3 regions of the Pseudomonas oryzicola genome follow, and region 1 is predicted to be linked to each of the others. Evidence: riboswitches for the same ligand, from Rfam matches in the RefSeq annotation. Region 1 holds a riboswitch; each other region holds the start of a gene.
The links. Region 1 has a riboswitch for cobalamin ahead of cobW (cobalamin biosynthesis protein CobW). Riboswitches for the same ligand answer to the same signal wherever they lie in the genome.
Positions count from the first base shown of each region.

Region 2: it holds a riboswitch for cobalamin, as region 1 does, so the genes downstream of both, cobO (cob(I)yrinic acid a,c-diamide adenosyltransferase) here and cobW (cobalamin biosynthesis protein CobW) in region 1, are expected to answer to the same signal.
Region 3: it holds a riboswitch for cobalamin, as region 1 does, so the genes downstream of both, HU760_RS15465 (ABC transporter substrate-binding protein) here and cobW (cobalamin biosynthesis protein CobW) in region 1, are expected to answer to the same signal.

Region 1 is NZ_JABWRZ020000001.1:3,058,679-3,065,291, reverse strand. Features, by position in the region: gene HU760_RS14105 (DUF3300 domain-containing protein) at 1-386, shown strand, start outside; gene HU760_RS14100 (DUF2950 domain-containing protein) at 383-1,276, shown strand; gene HU760_RS14095 (DUF6708 domain-containing protein) at 1,298-1,774, opposite strand; gene HU760_RS14090 (branched-chain amino acid aminotransferase) at 2,087-3,106, opposite strand; cobalamin riboswitch at 3,312-3,524, shown strand; gene cobW (cobalamin biosynthesis protein CobW) at 3,626-4,693, shown strand; gene cobN (cobaltochelatase subunit CobN) at 4,697-6,613, shown strand, end outside.
Region 2 is NZ_JABWRZ020000002.1:22,543-29,155, forward strand. Features, by position in the region: gene cobD (threonine-phosphate decarboxylase CobD) at 1-349, opposite strand, end outside; gene cbiB (adenosylcobinamide-phosphate synthase CbiB) at 342-1,250, opposite strand; gene bluB (5,6-dimethylbenzimidazole synthase) at 1,247-1,897, opposite strand; gene HU760_RS18170 (cobyrinic acid a,c-diamide synthase CobB) at 1,894-3,189, opposite strand; gene cobO (cob(I)yrinic acid a,c-diamide adenosyltransferase) at 3,186-3,797, opposite strand; cobalamin riboswitch at 3,918-4,137, opposite strand; gene HU760_RS18180 (hypothetical protein) at 4,305-4,883, shown strand; gene HU760_RS18185 (PQQ-dependent sugar dehydrogenase) at 5,142-6,449, shown strand; gene HU760_RS18190 (C40 family peptidase) at 6,516-6,613, opposite strand, start outside.
Region 3 is NZ_JABWRZ020000001.1:3,360,698-3,367,310, reverse strand. Features, by position in the region: gene HU760_RS15475 (ABC transporter ATP-binding protein) at 1-236, opposite strand, end outside; gene HU760_RS15470 (FecCD family ABC transporter permease) at 233-1,246, opposite strand; gene HU760_RS15465 (ABC transporter substrate-binding protein) at 1,249-2,259, opposite strand; cobalamin riboswitch at 2,373-2,570, opposite strand; gene HU760_RS15460 (acetyltransferase domain-containing protein) at 2,599-3,765, opposite strand; gene HU760_RS15455 (GNAT family N-acetyltransferase) at 3,950-4,519, opposite strand; gene HU760_RS15450 (carboxymuconolactone decarboxylase family protein) at 4,598-4,942, opposite strand; gene lpxO (lipid A hydroxylase LpxO) at 5,076-5,975, opposite strand; gene thpR (RNA 2',3'-cyclic phosphodiesterase) at 6,134-6,613, shown strand, end outside.

The DNA.
Region 1 (6,613 bases):
AGGCTCGCCAGCAGATGCGCGAGGCACAAGCAGGCAATACGGTCGGCAACCGCATGCAACCGCGTGACGACAACAGCAGGGTAGCTGAGCGCCGCCAGGAGGCCCGCAGCACCCAGGCCCGCCAGCAGAACAACCAGGTGACCCCGCGCAGGCAGGGTGAAGGCCAGGCGCGGCAGCTTGCGCAGAGCCGGCCCGGCAGCAGCGCCGGTCGGGCCCGCAACAATGCCTTTGATGGCGTACGTGCACCGTCGCGCACCAGTATGCAGGCCAGCCGTGGTCGCACCAGCCAGTCGTTCGCCCAGCGGCCGAGCGCGTCGCGAGCCGCCGGGCATACGATTTCTCGGCCCAGTGCGCCTGTACGCCGCAGCGGAGGTGGCCGTCGATGAACCGTCAATCGATAGCGGCACTGGCAATCGCGGCCGGCATGCTCTGGTCAACCGTGGTTGCTGCGCAGGAAGCCTTCCCGACACCGGAAAAGGCCGTGGAAGCCTTCGTCGCGGCGCTCGGCCAGGCGCAACCCGACGAAGCCCGCCTGGCCGAGTTGCTGGGCGATGACTGGCGTATCTACATACCGCGCGGGGGTGTGCAGCGCGCTGACGTGGACACCTTCCTGGAACAATATCGCGCCCGGCACAGTATCGACATGTCAGGTGAGGGCAAGGCCATCCTCGCGGTCGGCAGCGAGCACTGGACCCTGCCCATTCCGCTTACCCGAGGCAGCCAGGGCTGGCGTTTCGACCTCAAGGCCGGCAGTGCCGAGATCCGCGCCCGGCGCATCGGCCGCAACGAGCTGGGGGCCATGCAGTCGCTACTGGCCTACCACGACGCGCAAATGGACTATGCCTCCCAGGACCATAATGGTGACGGCGCGCTGGAATACGCGCAGAAGATCTTCAGCGAGCCCGGCAAGCATGACGGGTTGTATTGGGATGATGACGGTGACGGGCAAGTCAGCCCATTGGGCCCGCTGTTTGGCCAGGACGTGATCGGCGACGCGTGGTATGGCTACCATTTCCGCATCCTCGACGGCCAAGGCCCATCCGCCCCCGGTGGCGCCTACAGCTACCTGATCGGCAACCACATGAGCCGCGGCTTTGCCATGGTCGCCTGGCCGGCGAAGTACGACGACAGCGGGGTGATGAGCTTCATGATCAGCCATGACGGCGAGGTGTTCGAAAAGGACCTCGGGCCGCACGGTGACCACCTGGCCAGGCAGATGAAACGCTTCGACCCGGATGACAGCTGGAAGGTGGTGGAGGTGCCGGCGGGGGATTGAGTGCTCGAGTCCCGTGATGGTTCAGGGTGCGGTTCGCGATTCCAGGTCCATGCCGGCTGGCCAGGTAACCTTGGGGGCCAGGCGCAATGCGATTTCACACCACAGCAGATCGTTGTGGTCCTTGGGTTCGCCGGGAAGCGGCAAGGCGGACGGGCCTTTCTGCATGTACGTGCAGATATAGGCCCAGGCGTACTGGTCGGCGCCCATCGTCACCAGAGGGAAACGGTCGATCACATTGTTTGTGCCGGGCGCGACGATGGAAAGTGTGACACCCCATTTGAAAATGACCCCATTTGGCAGGGGACTGGCCTGGGACCAGCGCTCGGCGCGTACTTGCGACCAGTCGTAACTGACCGGAACGACCTTGCCTTTGTCGAACGGATTCCACCATTGGTGTTTGAAGTTGTAGGCGTAGATTTTCTGGCGGGCTCGGTTGAAACGGATGGGGAGATCCCTGGGTGGGGCAAGATCAGCACGGAACAGGATAATGATGCTCATGAGTACAATGCGTACATGAACACTAGCAGGAGGACACTCTCAAGAATTGTTGGGTCCGTATGGTTGATCATCCAAGGGAGATCGCTCAAGACCCAGATAAAATGGCGATGTGGATGGTCTTGCTGATGCTCATGAGGAGTTCCTTTCCAGTGATCTGACGCAATGGCCAGAACACTAGCGAGGAACGCCTTCGCCGGGGAGCAATGGGCTTCCTAAAACGTTGTAGGAATCTTCGGTTTAACGCCCTTGAATGCAAAAAAAATGAGGCATGCCATTGCTGGCATGCCTCATTGTTCAAACCGCCGAGGCGCTTCAGGCGACTTTGACGATCCAGCCTGCCGGTGCTTCGATATCACCGCTCTGGATGCCGGTCAGCTCGTTGTAGAGCTTCTGGGTAACCGGGCCGACCTTTTCCAGGTCATGGAACACGTGCAGCTTGCCGTTGTACTCGATGCCGCCGATCGGGGTAATCACCGCAGCAGTACCGCAGGCGCCGGCTTCGACGAAACGGTCCAGCTTGTTGATTTCGACATCGCCTTCGATCACGGTCAGGCCCAGGCGCGATTGCGCCAGTTCCATCAGCGACAGGCGGGTGATGCCTGGCAGCACCGAGGCCGATTTCGGTGTGACGAACTCGTTGTTGGCGGTGATGCCGAAGAAGTTGGCCGAACCGACTTCCTCGATCTTGGTGTGGGTCAGCGGGTCGAGGTAGATGGCATCGGCGAAGTTGGCCTTCTTCGCTTCGGCACCCGGCTGCAGGCTGGCGGCGTAGTTGCCACCGACCTTGGCCGCGCCAGTGCCTTGCGGGGCCGCGCGGTCGAAGCTGGAAATCTGGAAGTTGTGCGGCTTCATGCCGCCCTTGAAGTACGAGCCCACCGGGATGGCGAAGATCGAGAAGATGAACTCGGGGGCGGTGCGCACGCCAATATTGTCACCGGTGCCGATCACGAACGGGCGCAGGTAGAGGGCGCCTTTGCCGTGTGGCGGGACGAACTTCTCGTTGGCCTTGACCACTTGCTTGCACGCCTCGATGAACACATCGGTCGGCACCTGCGGCATCAACAGGCGGGCGCAGCTGCGTTGCATGCGCGCGGCGTTCTGGTCCGGGCGGAACAGGTTGATCGAGCCGTCCTTGCAGCGGTAGGCCTTCAGGCCTTCGAAGCATTGCTGGCCGTAGTGCAGGGCCGTGGAGCCTTCACTGATGTGCAGCACGTTGTCTTCGGTCAGGGTGCCTTTGTCCCACTCGCCATTGCGCCATACGGACAGGTAGCGTTTGTCGGTCTTGATGTAGTCGAAACCCAGCTTGTCCCAATTAATGCTTTCGTTGCTCATGACACCCTCATTGTCTTGCAAGTGCCCAATCACTCGGGCTGCTGTTATATGCGCACCACGCCACCATAATACATCCGCGGCAGATCGGGAACGGCCAGTCACGAAACTCCCTGCTGACCGGAGGTCCTTCAGCGCCCGGTCTCCCGGCGCTGAACATATCGAGGCAAGCCCCAGCGGCAATGGTTGACCACCCGCCAACCACTGCGTAGCCTTGCCACTTCGAGGTTCTTCGGCGAGGCCGAAGCTAAGACGGGAACGCGGTACAAGCCGCGGCTGCCCCCGCAACTGTAAGCACCGACAACGGATCGACACAGCCACTGCGCCAGCGCGCGGGAAGGCGTCATCCTGCCAGCCTGCCGCATTGGCGAGCAGCTGGAACGGTGCGAGCCAGGAGACCTGCCTCGTCACGTTTTCGACTTTCAACCGGGCGGGGTGATCCGGTGGCGAACAAGCCCGGCCGGCCTGGCCTGCGGGCTGTCGTCCTGCATGCCCGCGCCATTCTGCCAAGGGCACCGCGACATGAAAACACTGGCCAAGCTCCCCGTCACCATCGTCACCGGCTTCCTCGGCTCGGGCAAGACCACCTTGCTGCGCCACATGCTCGACAACGCCCAGGGCCGCCGCATCGCGGTAATCGTCAACGAGTTCGGCGAACTGGGCATCGACGGTGAAATCCTCAAGCAGTGCAGCATCGGTTGCACCGAGGAAGAAGCCAGCGGTCGGGTCTACGAACTGGCCAACGGCTGCCTGTGCTGTACCGTGCAGGAAGAGTTCTTCCCGGTGATGCGCGAGTTGGTGGCACGCCGTGGCGACCTGGACCATATCCTCATCGAAACCAGCGGCCTGGCGCTGCCCAAACCGCTGGTGCAAGCCTTCCAGTGGCCGGAAATCCGCAATGCTTGCACAGTCGACGCGGTGATCACTGTGGTCGACAGCCCTGCGGTGGCCGCCGGCACCTTCGCCGCCTACCCGGACCAGGTCGATGCCCAGCGCAAGCTCGACCCCAACCTGGACCACGAGTCGCCACTGCACGAACTGTTCGCCGACCAGTTGGCCAGCGCCGACCTGGTGGTGCTGAACAAGGCCGACCTGATCGACGCCGAAGGCCTGGCCAAGGTCCGCACCGAGGTGGCCGAAGAACTGCCTCCGGCGGTCAAGGTTGTCGAGGCCAGCAGCGGCAAGCTGCCGCTGGAGGTGCTGCTGGGTGTGGGCGCCGAGTCCGAGGCGCACATCGATGGCCGCCGTACCCACCATGATTCCCACCATGACGGTGATGACCATGACGATCATGACCACGACGCCTTCGACTCCATCTCAATCGACCTGCCCGAAGCCGACGAAAGCCTGCTGCTCGATGCCCTGACCCAGCTGGTGGTGGAGTTCGGCATCCTGCGCGCCAAAGGCTTCGCTGCCATCCCGGGCAAACCGATGCGCCTGCTGGTGCAAGGCGTGGGTACCCGTTTCGACAAGCACTTCGACCGCGCCTGGCGCGCCGACGAGCCGCGCATCACCCGCCTGGTGCTGATTGGCCAGGACCTCGACGCCGCCCAGCTGGAAGCGCGCCTGCGCCAGGCACTGGGCGCCTGACCCATGCACCTGCTGCGGACCCAGCCCGGCGGCTTCGTGCCGGATGACAGCATTGCCGACCTCGGCCAGACGCCCGCCGAGCTGGTGATTCTCTGCAGCGGCGATTCGCACCTGGCATTGCTCGCCGATACTGCCGAGCAATTGCCCGAGGATTACCCCAGCCTGCGCCTGGCCAACCCGATGCAGGTACAGAACCATGCCTCGGTCGACCTGTACGTCGACCAGGTACTGCGCCATGCCAAGGTCATCCTGGTGTCGCTGCACGGTGGCGTCGGTTACTGGCGCTATGGCGTCGAGCAACTGGTCGAACTGGCCGGCCGTGGCGTGCAACTGATCCTGGTGCCGGGCGACGACCGCCCGGACCCGGAGCTGACCAGCCTGGGCAGTGTCAGCGGCGAGCAGGCCGAGCGCCTCTGGCACTACTTGCGCCAGGGCGGCAAGGCCAATGCCATCAACCTGTTCAACTGCCTGGCCAGCCAGTGGCTGGGCCGCGACTATGCCTGGGACGAGCCGCAGCCTTTGCCGCGCACCGCCGTGTATCACCCGGCCAAGGGCAGCGCCACGCTGGAGGACTGGTACCCGCAGTGGCATCCCGAACAGCCGGTGGCGCCACTGCTGTTCTACCGCTCGCACCTGCAGGCGGCCAACACCGCGTTCATCGATGTGTTCTGCCAGCGCCTGCAGGCCGCCGGGCTCAACCCGTTGCCGATCGCCGTGGCCAGCCTCAAGGAAAGCGCCTGCCTGGAGCAGGTCGAAGCCTGGCTGGACGAGGTGGGTGCCGAAGTGCTGGTCAACACCACCGGCTTTGCCCTGTCCAGCCCCGAACGCCCCAACCTGCGCCCGTTCCGGCGCGACATCCCGGTGCTGCAGGCCATCTGTGCGCAAGACAACCAGCCCGGCTGGGAAGCCAGCGAGCAGGGCCTGGGGGCGCGTGACCTGGCCATGCACATCGCCTTGCCCGAGCTGGACGGGCGCATCATCACCCGCCCGGTCAGTTTCAAGGACATGGCCTGGCGCAGCGAGCGCAGCCAGTCCGACGTGGTCTGCTACCGCGCCCACCCCGAGCGCATGGACTTTGTCGCCGAACTGGCACGCCGCTGGGTCGAACTGGCGCGCCTGCCGAATGCGCAAAAGCGCGTGGCCCTGGTGCTGGCCAACTACCCGACCCGGGATGGCCGCATTGGCAACGGCGTTGGCCTGGACACGCCAGCGGCCGCGCTGAACATCCTCAAGGCCCTGCAGGCCGAAGGCTATCCGCTGGCCGACTTGCCGGGCAGCGGCACGCAACTGATCCACCAGTTGCTTGGCGGCGTGACCAACGACCTCGACCATCTGGACCTACGCCCCTGCGCGCAGAGCCTGAGCCTGGCCGACTACCAGGCTGCCTTCGAGCGCCTGCCAGAGGCCAACCGCCAGGCCGTGCTGGAACGCTGGGGGCCGCCGCAGCAGGACCCGATGTACCGCAGTGGCCGGCTGATGGTGGCCGGCCTGCGCTTTGGCTTGACCTTCGTCGGCATTCAGCCGGCGCGGGGCTACCAGGTGGACCCCAGCGCGGTGTACCACGACCCGGACCTGGTGCCGCCGCACGGCTACCTGGCGTTTCACTTCTGGCTGCGCCATGCCTTTGCCGCCGACGCGGTGATCCACGTCGGCAAGCACGGCAACCTCGAATGGCTGCCCGGCAAGGGCGTCGGGTTGTCGGCGCAGTGCTGGCCGGACGCCTTGCTCGGCCCGCTGCCGAACATCTACCCGTTCATCGTCAACGACCCGGGCGAGGGTGCCCAGGCCAAGCGCCGCACCCAGGCAGTGATCATCGACCACCTGATGCCGCCGCTGACCCGTGCCGAAACCTATGGCCCGTTGCGCCACCTGGAGCAATTGGCCGACGAGTTCTACGAAGCGCAGCTGCTCGACCCGCGG
Region 2 (6,613 bases), on a different contig from region 1:
TGGCTTCGTCAAGCTCCAGCAACTGATGCCCCGCCCGCTGCCAGGCGTACGGGTGCTCGGCATAGCACGGTGCAAGCACCCCCACCCGGCAAGCGCTGCGTAGCGAAGGCAAGGCCTGGATCGCGGCCTGGGAACCGGCTACCGGCAGCAATTGGCGGGCGCCGTAGTACGCGCACGCAGCCTGCTCCAGGCCGTCCTCGGTTTCCGGCAGACGAGCCCAGGCCTCCAGCGGAATCGGCGGGATCGGAAATGACCACGGCGCAATGCCGCTGGACAGGTCCAGCCAATGCTCCCGGGCGATGCCATATTGCCGCACCGCGCGTAGCAGGCGGCCACCATGTTCAAGCATTGACGTAAGCCCCCAGGCAGATCAACAGCAGCCACAGCCACACCCCACGCTGCACCAGGCCCCAGCCACGCTCGATGGCCTCGGCATCGGCCACTGGCCCGTCACCCAGGCGCGGCCGCTCGTGCAGCTCACCGTGGTACACCGCCGGCCCACCCAGCTCCACGCCCAGCGCACCCGCACCGGCGGCCATCACCGGCCCGGCGTTGGGGCTGTCCCACAGCGGGCCCTGCCGGCGCCAGCAGGCCAGGGCCAGGCGGGTCTTGCCCAGCAGTGCATAGGTCAGCGCCACCAGCCTGGCGGGGATATAGTTGAGCACGTCGTCGACACGCGCTGCGCACCAGCCGAAGCGTTCGAAACGTTCGTTGCGGTAGCCCCACATGGCGTCGAGCGTGTTGCTCAGGCGATACAGCACCACGCCCGGCGCACCGGCCACGACGAACCAGAACAGTGCGGCGAACACCGCATCGCTGCCGTTTTCCAGCACCGACTCGGTAGCCGCCCGGGCCACCGCAGGCTCGTCCAGCTCACGGGTTTCGCGGCTGACCAGGAAACCCACGCGGCGCCGCGCCTGTTCCAGGTCGCCCTGGCGCAAGGCATTGGCTACCGGCAGCACGTGCTCGCCCAGGCTGCGCAGACCGACAGCGCAATACAGCGCCAGCACGTCGACCAGCCAGCCGATGTATGGCAACCAGGAAAGGATCAGTGCCATCAGGGTCAACGGGACCACTGCCAGGAACCATGCGCTCACGCCGTGGCTGCGCCAGCCGCGCCCACCGGCATTCAGGCGGCGCTCGAGACTGCCGGCCATGTTGCCAAAAGCCACCAGCGGATGGCGCCGCTGCGGTTCGCCCAGCAAGGCATCCAGGGCCACCCCGGCCACGGTCAGCAAGGCCACGCTCATTGGCGCTCTCCCCATTGGTTTTCGTACAGCATTTCGCTCAAGGGCCGTTCCTCAGCCCAGTTTTCCAGCACCAGCATCGGTGCCGGGTAAAACTCGGCCACCGGGCCCAGGCACAGCACCGCGACCGGCTTGGCCCCGGCCGGCATGCCTAGCAGCGCAGCCAACGCCTGTGGGTCGAACAACGACACCCAGCCCATACCCAGCCCTTCGCCACGGGCCGCCAGCCACAAGTTCTGGATAGCGCAGGCCAGCGAGGCCAGGTCCATTTCCGGCAGGGTACGGCGGCCGAAGATGTGCGGTTCGCGGTTGTCCATCAGCGCCGCCACCAGCACTTCGGCGCAGTCGTTGATGCCTTCCACCTTCAGCTTCATGAAGGCGTCGGAGCGTTCGCCAAGAGCCTCGGCAGTCCGAACCCGTTCGTCCTCTACCAGCGCCTGGATATTCGCGCGCAGGTCACGCCGGCTGATCCGGATGAATCGCCAGGGTTGCATCAGGCCTACGCTGGGCGCCTGGTGCGCAGCTGCCAGCAGGCGCCCGAGCAGCTCCGGGGCTACCTCGCCACCGGCGAAATGGCGCATGTCACGGCGCTCGCCGATGGCGCGGTAGATCGCGGCGCGCTCGGCGTCGCTGTATGCATGTTCATTCATGGTCGCAACAGCGCCACCACCGCGCCAGGGTTGGAGGGGAAGTAGAAGTGCACATAGGAAGCCGTCAGCCGCCCCAGGCGGTATACCGCTTCGTTGCCACGCCCACCGTTGGGGCTCAGGCCACGGGCGATCGGCTCCAGCGCCGTACGGGTCAGCGAATGGTGATAGGTATGCCCGCGCAAGGTGCCTTCGGGTAGTTCCACCGCCTGCAGCGCCAGGGCAGCCAGGCGCTTCTGCATGGTCGCTTCGCCGGGCAGCAGGCCGAGCAACTCGGCACGCTCGCCAGCCACATCGGTCAGGGCATCGAGCAGGTACAGCATGCCGCCGCACTCGGCCAGCAACGGTTTGCCCTGGGCGTGATGAGCCCGGATCGCCGCGTTCATCAGCGCATTGGCGGCAAGGGCGTGGTGGTGCAGCTCGGGATAACCACCCGGCAGGTACAGGCTGTCCACCGTCGGCAGTTCACGATCATGCAACGGCGAGAAGAACTCGAGTTGGGCACCGAGGTTGCGCAGCAAATCGAGATTGGCGCCATAGATGAAGGCAAAGGCTTCGTCCCGCGCCACGCCGATACGCACCCCAGCCAGCGAGGCGGTGCAGGCGTATGGCACGGGTTCGGCGAACGCAACCGGCGGTGGCAAGGCAGCGTCGCAGCTAGCGCCGAGTGCTTCGGCAGCGGCGTCGAGGCGGGCATCCAGGTCATCCAGTTCACTGGCCTGGACCAGCCCCAGGTGGCGGCTGGGCAGTTCGATGCCGCGCTCACGGGACAACCCGCCATACCAGCGCAGGCCTTCGGTCAGGCTACCTTCCAGCAATTGGGCGTGGCGCAGGCTGCCTACCCGGTTGGCCAGCACGCCGGCGAATGGCAGGTCAGCCTGGTAACGAGCCAGGCCCAGGGCCAGGGCGCCGAAGGTCTGGGCCATGGCCGTGCCATCGATTACCGCCAGCACCGGCACACCGAAGTGACGGGCCAGGTCGGCGCTGGACGGGGTACCATCGAACAGCCCCATCACCCCTTCGATCAGGATCAGGTCGGCCTCGGCAGCCGCCTCCCACAACAAACGGCGACTTTCCTCGGCACCGATCATCCACAGATCCAGCTGGTAGACCGGCGCACCACTGGCCCGTTCGAGGATCATCGGGTCGAGGAAATCGGGCCCGCACTTGAACACCCGTACCTTGCGCCCGAGGTTGCGGTGCAGGCGGGCCAGGGCAGCGGTGACGGTGGTCTTGCCCTGGCCGGAGGCCGGTGCCGCGATCAGTACGGCAGGGCAATGACGGGGCTGGCTCACAGTTCGACGCCCTTCTGCGCGCGGATCCCGGCCTGGAACGCATGCTTGAGCATGCCCATCTCGGTCACGGTGTCGGCCAGTTCGATCATTTCCGGTTTGGCGGCGCGGCCAGTGACGATCACATGCTGCATCGGCGGGCGCGCCTGGATGTCGGCCAGCACCTGGTCGAGGTCGAGGTAGCCATGCTTGAGGGCAATGTTCAGTTCATCCAGCACCACGAACTGTACGCCCGGGTCCTGCAGCAACTGGCGCGACACGGCCCAGGCCGCTTCTGCGGCGGCAATGTCGCGCTGGCGATCCTGGGTTTCCCAGGTAAAGCCCTCGCCCATCACGTGGTAGCGCACCTGCTCCGGAAAGCGACGGAAGAACAGCTCTTCGCCGGTACTGTTGCGGCCCTTGATGAACTGCACCACACCGCATTGCATGCCATGGCCCAGGGCGCGTGCGAGCATGCCAAAGGCCGAGCTGCTCTTGCCCTTGCCATTGCCGGTCAGCACCAGCAGCAGGCCGCATTCGTTGGGGGAATTGGCGATACGTTCGTCGATGATCGCTTTCTTGCGCTGCATGCGCGCCAGGTGGCGTTCGTCGCGTTCGGTGGACTCGCTCATCAGGGTTCTCCGCTGGCTGGCGCCACGGCAACGCGCGGCGACAGGTAATAGGCGGGCAAACGGAGAACGCGCAGGGGCCATGGCCGTCAGCCACGGTGCACCGCGCATCACCCTCCGTGATGCCGTTGGCAGTATCAGGCCGGTCTCCGGGCTTGTGAGCGGGCCTCGGCCCGGGCCTGCGCGCCTTCCCGGGTGCTGGCACCCAGTGGCCCTGCGCGGCCGCGTCTCACCTACCGTTGCGGGGGCAGCGCCGGACTCGCACCTGGCTGGCGCTCACCGGCTTCCCAGTTTCACCCTGCCCAGACAGCGCTGGCAGGACACCTGAAACACGCGCGAAGGTTAGTGGGTTGCATCAGGAGCGTCAATCGAAGCGGGCTGCTTTGCAGGCGAACAGGTACCGCCCGGGTAATGGCCAATTCATCGAGTTGTGCTGTACTGCACACAGTGATATCAGATAGCCATCATTTGTAGCCAAATGCGATCAAAACAACAACAGGAGAGTGCCGCATGCGAGGCCAGATCATCAGAAACCCGCGCCTTGAGTTTCTAAGCCCTGTGCTGGAGCGCTGGGTTGACTGCATTGACCGTTTCAACCAGTTTGCCGGTGATGCCGAAGCGCCGCACTGGCATGGCGCCGCGGCCAATGCCGGGTTGTTGGCCGCGGCGGCTTGGCAGGCCGAGCTGGCGGCGCTGCAGCAGTTTGCGGGGAAGAAGCAACGTGATGAAGGGGAATTCGAAGGGCGCTGCGACCTGTTGATCCGCAGTGCCGACGAAGCGTTGTACCTCAGTGTCAGCCAGCGCTGGCCAAAAATTGCCCGGCTGGACATGGCGGGGCCCCTGCAGCAGACCGCCGCTGTTGCCCACCAGGTAGCCGGCCCCAGTCAGTTGAGGGCTGGGGCGCTCTTCGTCAGCCCATGGAAGGCTGGCCAGCATGCCAGCCCGGAGGAACTGCAGGACTTGGTCGACGACGTGCAGAAACACACCGCTTGCGCGATTGCCTGGTACTTCCCGTATGCCTTGCGCAAGCTGCATAACGATCTGGGGCAGTATTTTCCGGGTGTAGCGCTGCTGATCAAGCAGGTTTGATCTGTACTGATCTCAGCCGGAAAGCAGCATTCGGCCCAACGCAGGGAGTGGAGCTGCGTCCGGTAACCTCTTGCTCCTGATCTTGATCTTCGCGACTTCAGGAGCCCTTCGCTCGGCCTCCTGAAGTCGCATTCGGCGGCGCTTGAACTATCGCGCGCTTAAAAGCACAAGCAGCAGCATTAGTTGAATGGCTGCCGGAACCCGAGGCACTTCGCCGATTTCTCAGTTCCATAGGCCTTCTCCGGAGGATTGCCGTCCATGAAACACCTGATGCCTTGGCTGTTCGTCGCCAGCCTGACCGCCTGCGGCGAAACCGCTCTGTTGGATGTACACGATGGCAGTGGCCCTACCCCTCAACTGCCTGCTCCAACCAAGACGATCCTGCCAACCGTAAACATCGCCCCAGCAGTGGGATGGCCCAACGATGTCAAGCCTCAAGCAGCACCAGGCACTCAGGTGAAAGCGTTCGCCAGCGGTTTGGAACACCCCCGCTGGCTTTATCTACTGCCCAACGGCGATGTACTGGTGGCCGAAACCAACGCGCCGGCCAAACCCGAAGACGGCAAAGGCCTGCGTGGCTGGGTGATGAACAAGGTGATGAAACGCGCAGGTGCGGGGGTACCCAGCGCCAATCGCATCACCCTGCTGCGTGATGCCGACCATGATGGCGTAGCCGAAATACGCATCGCCTTCATCGAAGGCCTCAACTCTCCTTTCGGCATGGCCCTGGTCGGCAAGGACCTGTACATCGCCGACACGGACAAGCTGCTGCGCTATCACTATGAGCCCGGGGCGATGCAGTTGCGCGGCGATGGCCAGCGAGTAGTTGAACTGCCCGCCGGCCCGCTCAACCACCACTGGACCAAGAACGTGATCGCCAGCCCCGATGGCAAGTCGCTTTTCGTCACGGTGGGCTCCAACAGCAACGTCGGCGAGAACGGTCTGGACAAGGAACAAGGCCGCGCGGCGATCTGGCAGGTAGACCCTGCCAGCGGCCAGCACCGCCTGTTTGCCACCGGCCTGCGCAACCCCAACGGGTTGGCCTGGGAGCCACACAGCGGCGTGCTGTGGACGGCAGTCAACGAGCGCGACGAGATCGGCAGCGACCTGGTTCCGGACTACATCACCTCGGTGAAGGACGGCGGCTTCTATGGCTGGCCCTACAGCTACTACGGTCAGCATGTGGACGCGCGCGTGCAACTGCCTGATCCCGAGAAAGTGGCCAGGGCGCTGGTACCGGACTATGCCGTGGGCCCACACACGGCGTCGCTAGGGTTGGCATTCGCCGAACCCGGTGCGCTGCCTGCGCCGTTCGAGCAGGGCGCATTCGTTGGCCAGCACGGGTCGTGGAACCGCAAGCCGCACAGCGGCTACAAGGTGATTTTCGTGCCGTTCGACGCATCGGGAAAACCATCGGGCCAACCCGTGGACCTGCTCACCGGGTTTCTCAATGCCCATGGCGAGGCCATGGGGCGCCCGGTAGGGGTGATCAACGACGGGCGCGGCGGAGTGCTGGTAGCCGATGACGTCGGCAATGTGATCTGGCGGGTGAGCAAGGCCCGATGAGCCCTGCCGGGTGTGGACTACCGCTGGCGCCTGGTGCCCCCTGCAGGGAACGCACCAGGTTGCCATTCACGGATTCTGCGCCAGGTGGCCCGAAGGGATCACCCGCTTGGCCTGCAGGTAGGCCTTGGCCCAGTAGCTGTTGGACAGGTAGTCCAGGCGCACCG
Region 3 (6,613 bases), 300 kb from region 1:
GGCAACTGTGCCAGCGGTTCGCCCAGCAACTGCACGCTGCCGCTGCCTGGCTTGCGCAGCCCGGCCAGCACCTTCAGCAATGAGGACTTGCCAGAGCCGTTGGGGCCGACGATGCCCAGCGTTTCGCCGACGACGACTTGCAGGTCTACCTCGCACAACACGTCGTTGCCAGCCAGCTGCAGGCACAGACCCTGGCAAACCAGGGGCGAAACGTTCGCAGCGATCAACGCGGTCATGGGCGCCCCCGACGGCTGACCAGGATCAACGCGAACACCGGTGCGCCGATCAGTGCGGTAACCACACCCACGGGGATGACCTGGCCCGGGATCAGGGTGCGCGACAGGATGTCGGCGGCAATCAGGAACAATGCGCCACCCAGTGCGCTGGCGGGCAGCAGGCGGCTGTGCCCCGGGCCGAGCAGCAGACGCAGCGCATGGGGGATCACCAGCCCGACGAAACCGATGGCGCCGACGATCGACACCATGACGGCGGTGACCAGCGCCGCGCAGCTGATCAGCAGCAACTGGGTACGCCGCACCGGTATGCCCAGCGATGCCGCCGAGTCGGCACCGAAGGTGAACGCATCCAGCGTGCGGCGGTGCCACAGGCACACCAGCAAGCCGAACACCGCCACCGGCACGGCCAGCCACACCGAAGGCCAGCGTACGCCACTGAGGTTGCCCAGTAGCCAGAACAGGATGCCGCGCGCCTGCTCGGCAGTGGCCGACATGGTAATGAGCAATGCGGTGAGGGCATTGAACAGTTGCGAACCGGCGATACCAGCAAGGATCACCTGGGCGTTGTTGCTGCCGCTGCCGGCCGCGCGAGCCAGTACCAGCACCAGGGCGAATGCCGCCAGGGCACCGGCGAAGGCTCCGCCGGACATGCTCAACGCCAGGCTGCCGAAGCCCAGCAGGCCGACCAGTACTGCACCGGTCGAGGCGCCGGCAGACAACCCCAGCAGGTAAGGTTCGGCCAACGGGTTGCGCAACAGCGCCTGGAGGACCACGCCGCAGGTGGCCAGGCCGGCGCCGCAGGCTGCGGCAACCAGGGTGCGGGTCAGGCGGTAGTTCCAGACGATCCCGGCATCGATCGGATCGACCGGGTAACCGGCCTGCCACAGCTGGTTGGCCAGAACCTGGGCGACCACACCAGGCGCCAGGTTGCTCTCGCCGATGGCGGTACCGGCGAGCACGGCCACCAGCAATGCCGCCAGGGCCACCGTGATGGAAAATGAGAAGCGCATTATCACTGGCTTGCGTTACCGCTGGCGAAGGCGGCCGACAAGGTCTGCAGGCCGCTGAACAGGCGAATGCCGGCCTGCATGGCATCGGCATCGAGGACGATGATGCGGTTGTGCTTCACCGCTTCCATGTGGCGGGTTACCGGGTCGCTGCGCAGGAACGCCAGCTTCTTCTGGTAGTCATCGGCAGGGTAGCGGCGGCGGTCCATGCGGGCAATGATCAGCCAGGTGGGGTTGGCCTTGGCCAGGGTTTCCCAGCCGACGGTTGGCCATTCTTCGGTGGAGGTCACCACGTTGCGCACGCCGAGGGTGCGCAGCATGAAATCGGCAACGCCCTGGCGGCCCGCTACATAGGGCGCGATGCCCAGGTCGGCGCTGGAAAACCAGAACAGCGCCGAGGTGGTGGACAAGTCCTTGCCAGCGAGCTGTGCCTTGGCGCTGTCCAGGCGGCCCTTCAGCTCGGCGTTGAGGGCGCTGCCGCGCGCCTGCACGTCGAAGATCTCGGCCAGCTGGCTGATGCTTCTGTAGATACTGTCGACCCGGAACGCCTGCAGGCGGGTGCCGTCGGCACCGACCAGGTTGTCCTTGCCTTCGCAGTCCGATGGCAGCAGGTAGGTGGGGATCTTCAACTCGTCGAACTGTTCGCGGGTGGCTACCGCGCCCTGGGCACCGACCATCCATTCGAACTGTACCGTAACCAGTTGTGGGCGCTTGCCAACCACCGCCTCGAAGCTGGGCTCGTTGTCGGCCAGGCGCGGCACCTTGGCATCCTGTACCTGGTACTCGGGCAGCACGTTGTTGAACCACAGCGAAGTGCCTGCCAGCCTGTCGCCAAGCCCCAGTGCGTAGAGCATCTCGGTGCTGGCCTGGCCAATGGTGACGGCGCGTTCCGGTGCCTGGGCGAAGGTCTGCGGCTTGCCGCAGTTATCCACGGTCAGCGGGTAATGGGTCGCTGCGGCCTGCGCCAGGCCGGCGAGGCCGAGGCCGGCGAGCAGGGTGGCGAAACGGGGCAACATGCTGGGCGATCTCCTATCGGACAGTTCTGGTGAGGAACGCGCGGACAGGCATCGCCGAGCCCCCGCGGCAGCAGCAGGGGCAACACTGATGGCCAATCCCGGACACCCCGCCGGTTGGTGAATGTAGGCCGGCAGGTCTCCTGACTGGTGCGTCATAGCCTGGCTCCGGCCTTCCCGGGCAATCACCCAGTGGCGTCGTTGGAGCAGGCTCGGCACCTACAGTTGCGGGGGCAGTTCCGTTTGGCCCGTTTGGTTGGGCCTGGGATTCCCTATTGATTCCGTGGATGGAAACCGGCGGCCGGCATGGTAGACCATCGCGCCGCCGGCTGAAAACGCTTTTCAGAAGTACTTCAGCCAGGCCATGTCGCGCCGCCGCGCCTTCAGCCGGGCGAACCAGCGCACTGGCAGGTACAGTGCAGACGCCAGCAGTACCGCGCCTAGCCACACGGCGGTGATTCCATCGAAACCGTAGTAGTCACCCTGATTGCGGCCATACAGCGCCACGCTGGCGAGGTAGAGCAGCTTCAGCACATACAGGTGCAGCAGGTAGAAGAACATCGGCGCTGCGCCGAATACTGCCAGGCCATTGATCCAGCGCGCCTGCCCGGCGCGTTCGAAGGCACGCAGCAACAGCAGGCCGCAACCCAGGGTCAACGCCAGGAACAGCAGCGACGGCGGGTACTTGGTGATGTTGAAGAAGCTCATCAGGGTTTGCGTAAGGCTAGGGTAAATGCTCCACGGTGCCTCGCCGTAGCCGTTGAACAGGCGCAGCACGACGAAGCCTAGCAGCGCTACCAGGCCGGCCAGCAGCAAGCGTTGCCGGCGCAGGCCGTTATCGCTGCTGCGGCCGAACCACGGGCCCAGGCCATAGCCCAGAACGATCACGCCGATCCACGGCAGTACCGGGTAGGAAGTGCGCAGGCGCAGGTTGTCGGAGACTTCCAGCCAGCCGCGATCATGCAGGATCGCCCAAGGTACATGCAGCGCCGATCCGACATCGAAGTGCACTGTGTCGAGCAGGTTATGCCCGGCGACCAGGATTGCACCCAGGGCGATCAGCGCGCCACGTGGCAGCCAGACCAGCAGCGACAAGGCCATCATGCTGATGCCGATGGCCCAGATCACCTGCAGGTAGATGACGCTGGGCGGCAGCTGGAAGGTCCAGGCGAAATTGACCAGGGTGAACTCCAGCACCACCAGGAACAGCCCGCGCTTGAACAGGAATGCCGAGACATCACTGCGGCCCTGGTGCTTCTCGCCGTACAGCCAGGCCGACAGGCCGGTCAGCAGGACGAACACCGGGGCGCACAGGTGGGCCAGGGTGCGGCTGAAGAACAGCGCGGGCTCGGTGCTGTCGATGGCCATCGGGTCGCTGACCTGGCGGTGCAGGAAAAAGGTTTCGCGCACGTGATCGAGAAGCATGAACAGGATCACCAGGCCGCGCAGGGCATCGATGCTCTGCAGGCGCTGGGTGAGCAGGGTGGGGGGGGCACTGGCGCTTGTCATGACGGGTCGCTGCTAGGAATGAATGTCAAATGAAACGTTATCTTATAACTAAATCGTCCCGGGTTGGTAGTGGTTTTTGCCTGCACCGGTCTCTTCGCCGGCACGCCCGTTCCCACAGGTACGGCGCCAGCCTGGCGAGCGGCCGATAGTTGTGGGGCGGGGCGTGACCGCGTGGAAGATGCGCTTAGCGCCCGCGGCGACGTGAAACCCGCGCCTCGATATTCTTGCGCCCGATCAGCAGCGGCGGTTTCTCCACCACCGGCTCATCCGCCAGCCACTTGTACATCACAAGGCAGTCCACCAGCCCCAGGCTGGCATGGCGATAGGCCCTGGGCAAACGGCCAACGGTTTCGAAGCCGAGCTTGTGCCAAAGTGCCACCGCCACCTCGTTGGTGGCGACCACCGAGTTGAACTGCAACGCCAGAAACCCCTCCTGGCGCGCCAGTTTCTGTGAGTGTTCGCACATCAAGCGCGCCACGCCCTGCCCACGGGCGCGCGCGCAGACCATGTAGCCGCAATTGCCCACGTGTGCTCCAGGCCCGGCGGCGTTGGGTTTGAGGTAGTACGAACCGAGCAATTCGCCGTCAGCCTCGGCGACCAGCGTGCGCAACGGCAGTTCCAGCCACAGCTGGCGCGCCTGCTCGAAGCTCAGCGCCGGGTCGAATGCGTAGGTTTCCCGGGCCTGGACGACAGCCTGGAAGGTGGGCCAGAAGCGTTCGAAGTCTTCGGCCGTCATGGGGCGGATGTGGATCATGCGGGTTCCTGCAAGGGCTGGGCCGCCCAGTCTGGTTGGCGCGGCGCCGTCGCGCAAGGGCGGCGACGCCGATTGCGCTCAGTCGCTGGCTTTGCCCACTGCATCCATGGCCCGTGCCGAGTAGACCAGCGCGGCACCGGCATTCATCGCCACGGCCACGCCGAGGGCCTCGGCGATTTCCTCGCGGCTGGCACCGTGCCTGACGGCTTGCTGCGAGTGCACGGCAATGCAGCCGTCGCAGCGGGTGGTCACCGCCACGGCGAGGGAAATCAGCTCGCGGGTCTTGGCGTCCAGGTGGTTGGTCTTGGCGCCAGCGCCGCTGGCGGTCATGTAGCCGGCAACGGTGTCGGGGGAAAGTTGCTTGAGATCGCCGATGCCGGCCATCAACTGCTTACGGTAGGCGTCCCAGTCCATCATGCTCATTGTCTTCACCTTGGTAAGGTTGCGAGTGGAGCTTTCAGGCTAGTCGAAGCGCGGGAAGTGAGACTTGTACTTTGGTGCTGGCCAGCTTTGAAGCGGCCGGGCATGGCCGCTTGCGCAATTGCCAGCGTGACGGTCAGATGTAGATGAACACCAGCACCAGTGCAGCGACGAACGCCCACTTTTCCAGGTAGTAGCGGGTGCGGTTACGCTTTTTCAGTGCTTTGCCCCGCTCGCGGATCTTGTAGATACGGGTGAACAGCCGGTTGATGCCACCAGTCTTGTCGCCAGCATCGTTGGGTGCGGCGGCCGCGGCCATGACGTTGCGGCTGAACCAACGGTTGAACGCGGTTGCCCAGCGGTACTTGAGCGGGCGTTCGACATCGCAGAACAGGATGATGCGGTTGTGCTCGGTGGTGTTGGCCGCATAGTGGATGTAGGTCTCGTCAAATACCACACCCTCGCCATCGCGCCAGGAGTACTTCTCGCCGTCCACGTCGATGTAGCAACCGTCATCGTTGGGCGTGTCGAGGCCGAGGTGGTAGCGGTACGAGCCGGCATACGGGTCACGGTGACGCACCAGTCTGGCGCCCGGTGGCAGGGTGGCGAACATCGCGGCCTTGACCGTGCCGATGCCTTTGAGCAGCTCGGTGGTGCGCGGGCACAGAGTCATTGCCGATGGGTGGCTTTCGCCGTACCACTTCAGGTAGAAGCGCTTCCAGCCGGTCTTGAAGAAGGAATTGAAACCGACGTCATCGTAATTGTCGGACTTCTTGATTTCGCCCACGTGCAGCAACTGGCGAGCCTCTTCGCGGATCTCCTGCCAGTGGTCCTGCAGCGTCTGCAGTTCCGGAAAGGCTTCCACCGGCAGGTAAGGTTTGGCCGGGTGTGTGGAAAACAGGTACAGGAAGCTGTTGACCGGGGCCAGGAAGCTGGAGTGATCGCCCAGCTGACGGGTCAGCTTGTGGCGTACCCGACCGCGCAGGTGAACATAGGCGATCGAGAGGACGAAGAGGAGTACGAGTGCAATTTTCATGGACGTTTACTTGTCGAAAAATGGCCATGCGCCATGGCATTAGCCCACCAGCATAAACAATCATGGGGGTAGTTTGTATCAATTGTTACGAAACACCGGGGCGACTTAGGTGTAATACCCTACAGTCTTGCGCAAACGTTTCGTGCTAGGGAGTTCCCATGATTCAGGATGTACGAAGCACTGGCACCCCCTTCAAGCGGCTGTTCTTCGCGTTGCCGGTAGGCGATTCCCAGCGACGGGCGCTGGCCCAGTGGCGACGCAGCCTGAACTTGCGCAGCGGCAAGCCGGTGCCGGCTGCCAATTTCCATGTGACGCTGCTGTTTCTCGGCGATGTGGATGTCGCCCAGGTGCCCGCGATCTGCGCGGCGGTCGATAAACTGGCGCTACCCGCCACACCAGCTCGCCTGCTACTCGATCGTTTGCAGGTGTGGCAGCGGGCCAACGCCCTGGTACTGGAGGCACAGCAACCACCTGGCGCGCTGTTGCAATTGGTGTACGGCCTGCAGCAGGCGCTGTTGCCGCTAGGGATGGAAGCGGCCAGCCGCGACTATCGCCCGCACCTGACACTGGCAAGGGATTTTCGCGGCCAGCCGCCAGAGGCCGGCAGCGCGCCGGATTTCTACCTCGCTGTCCGCCAT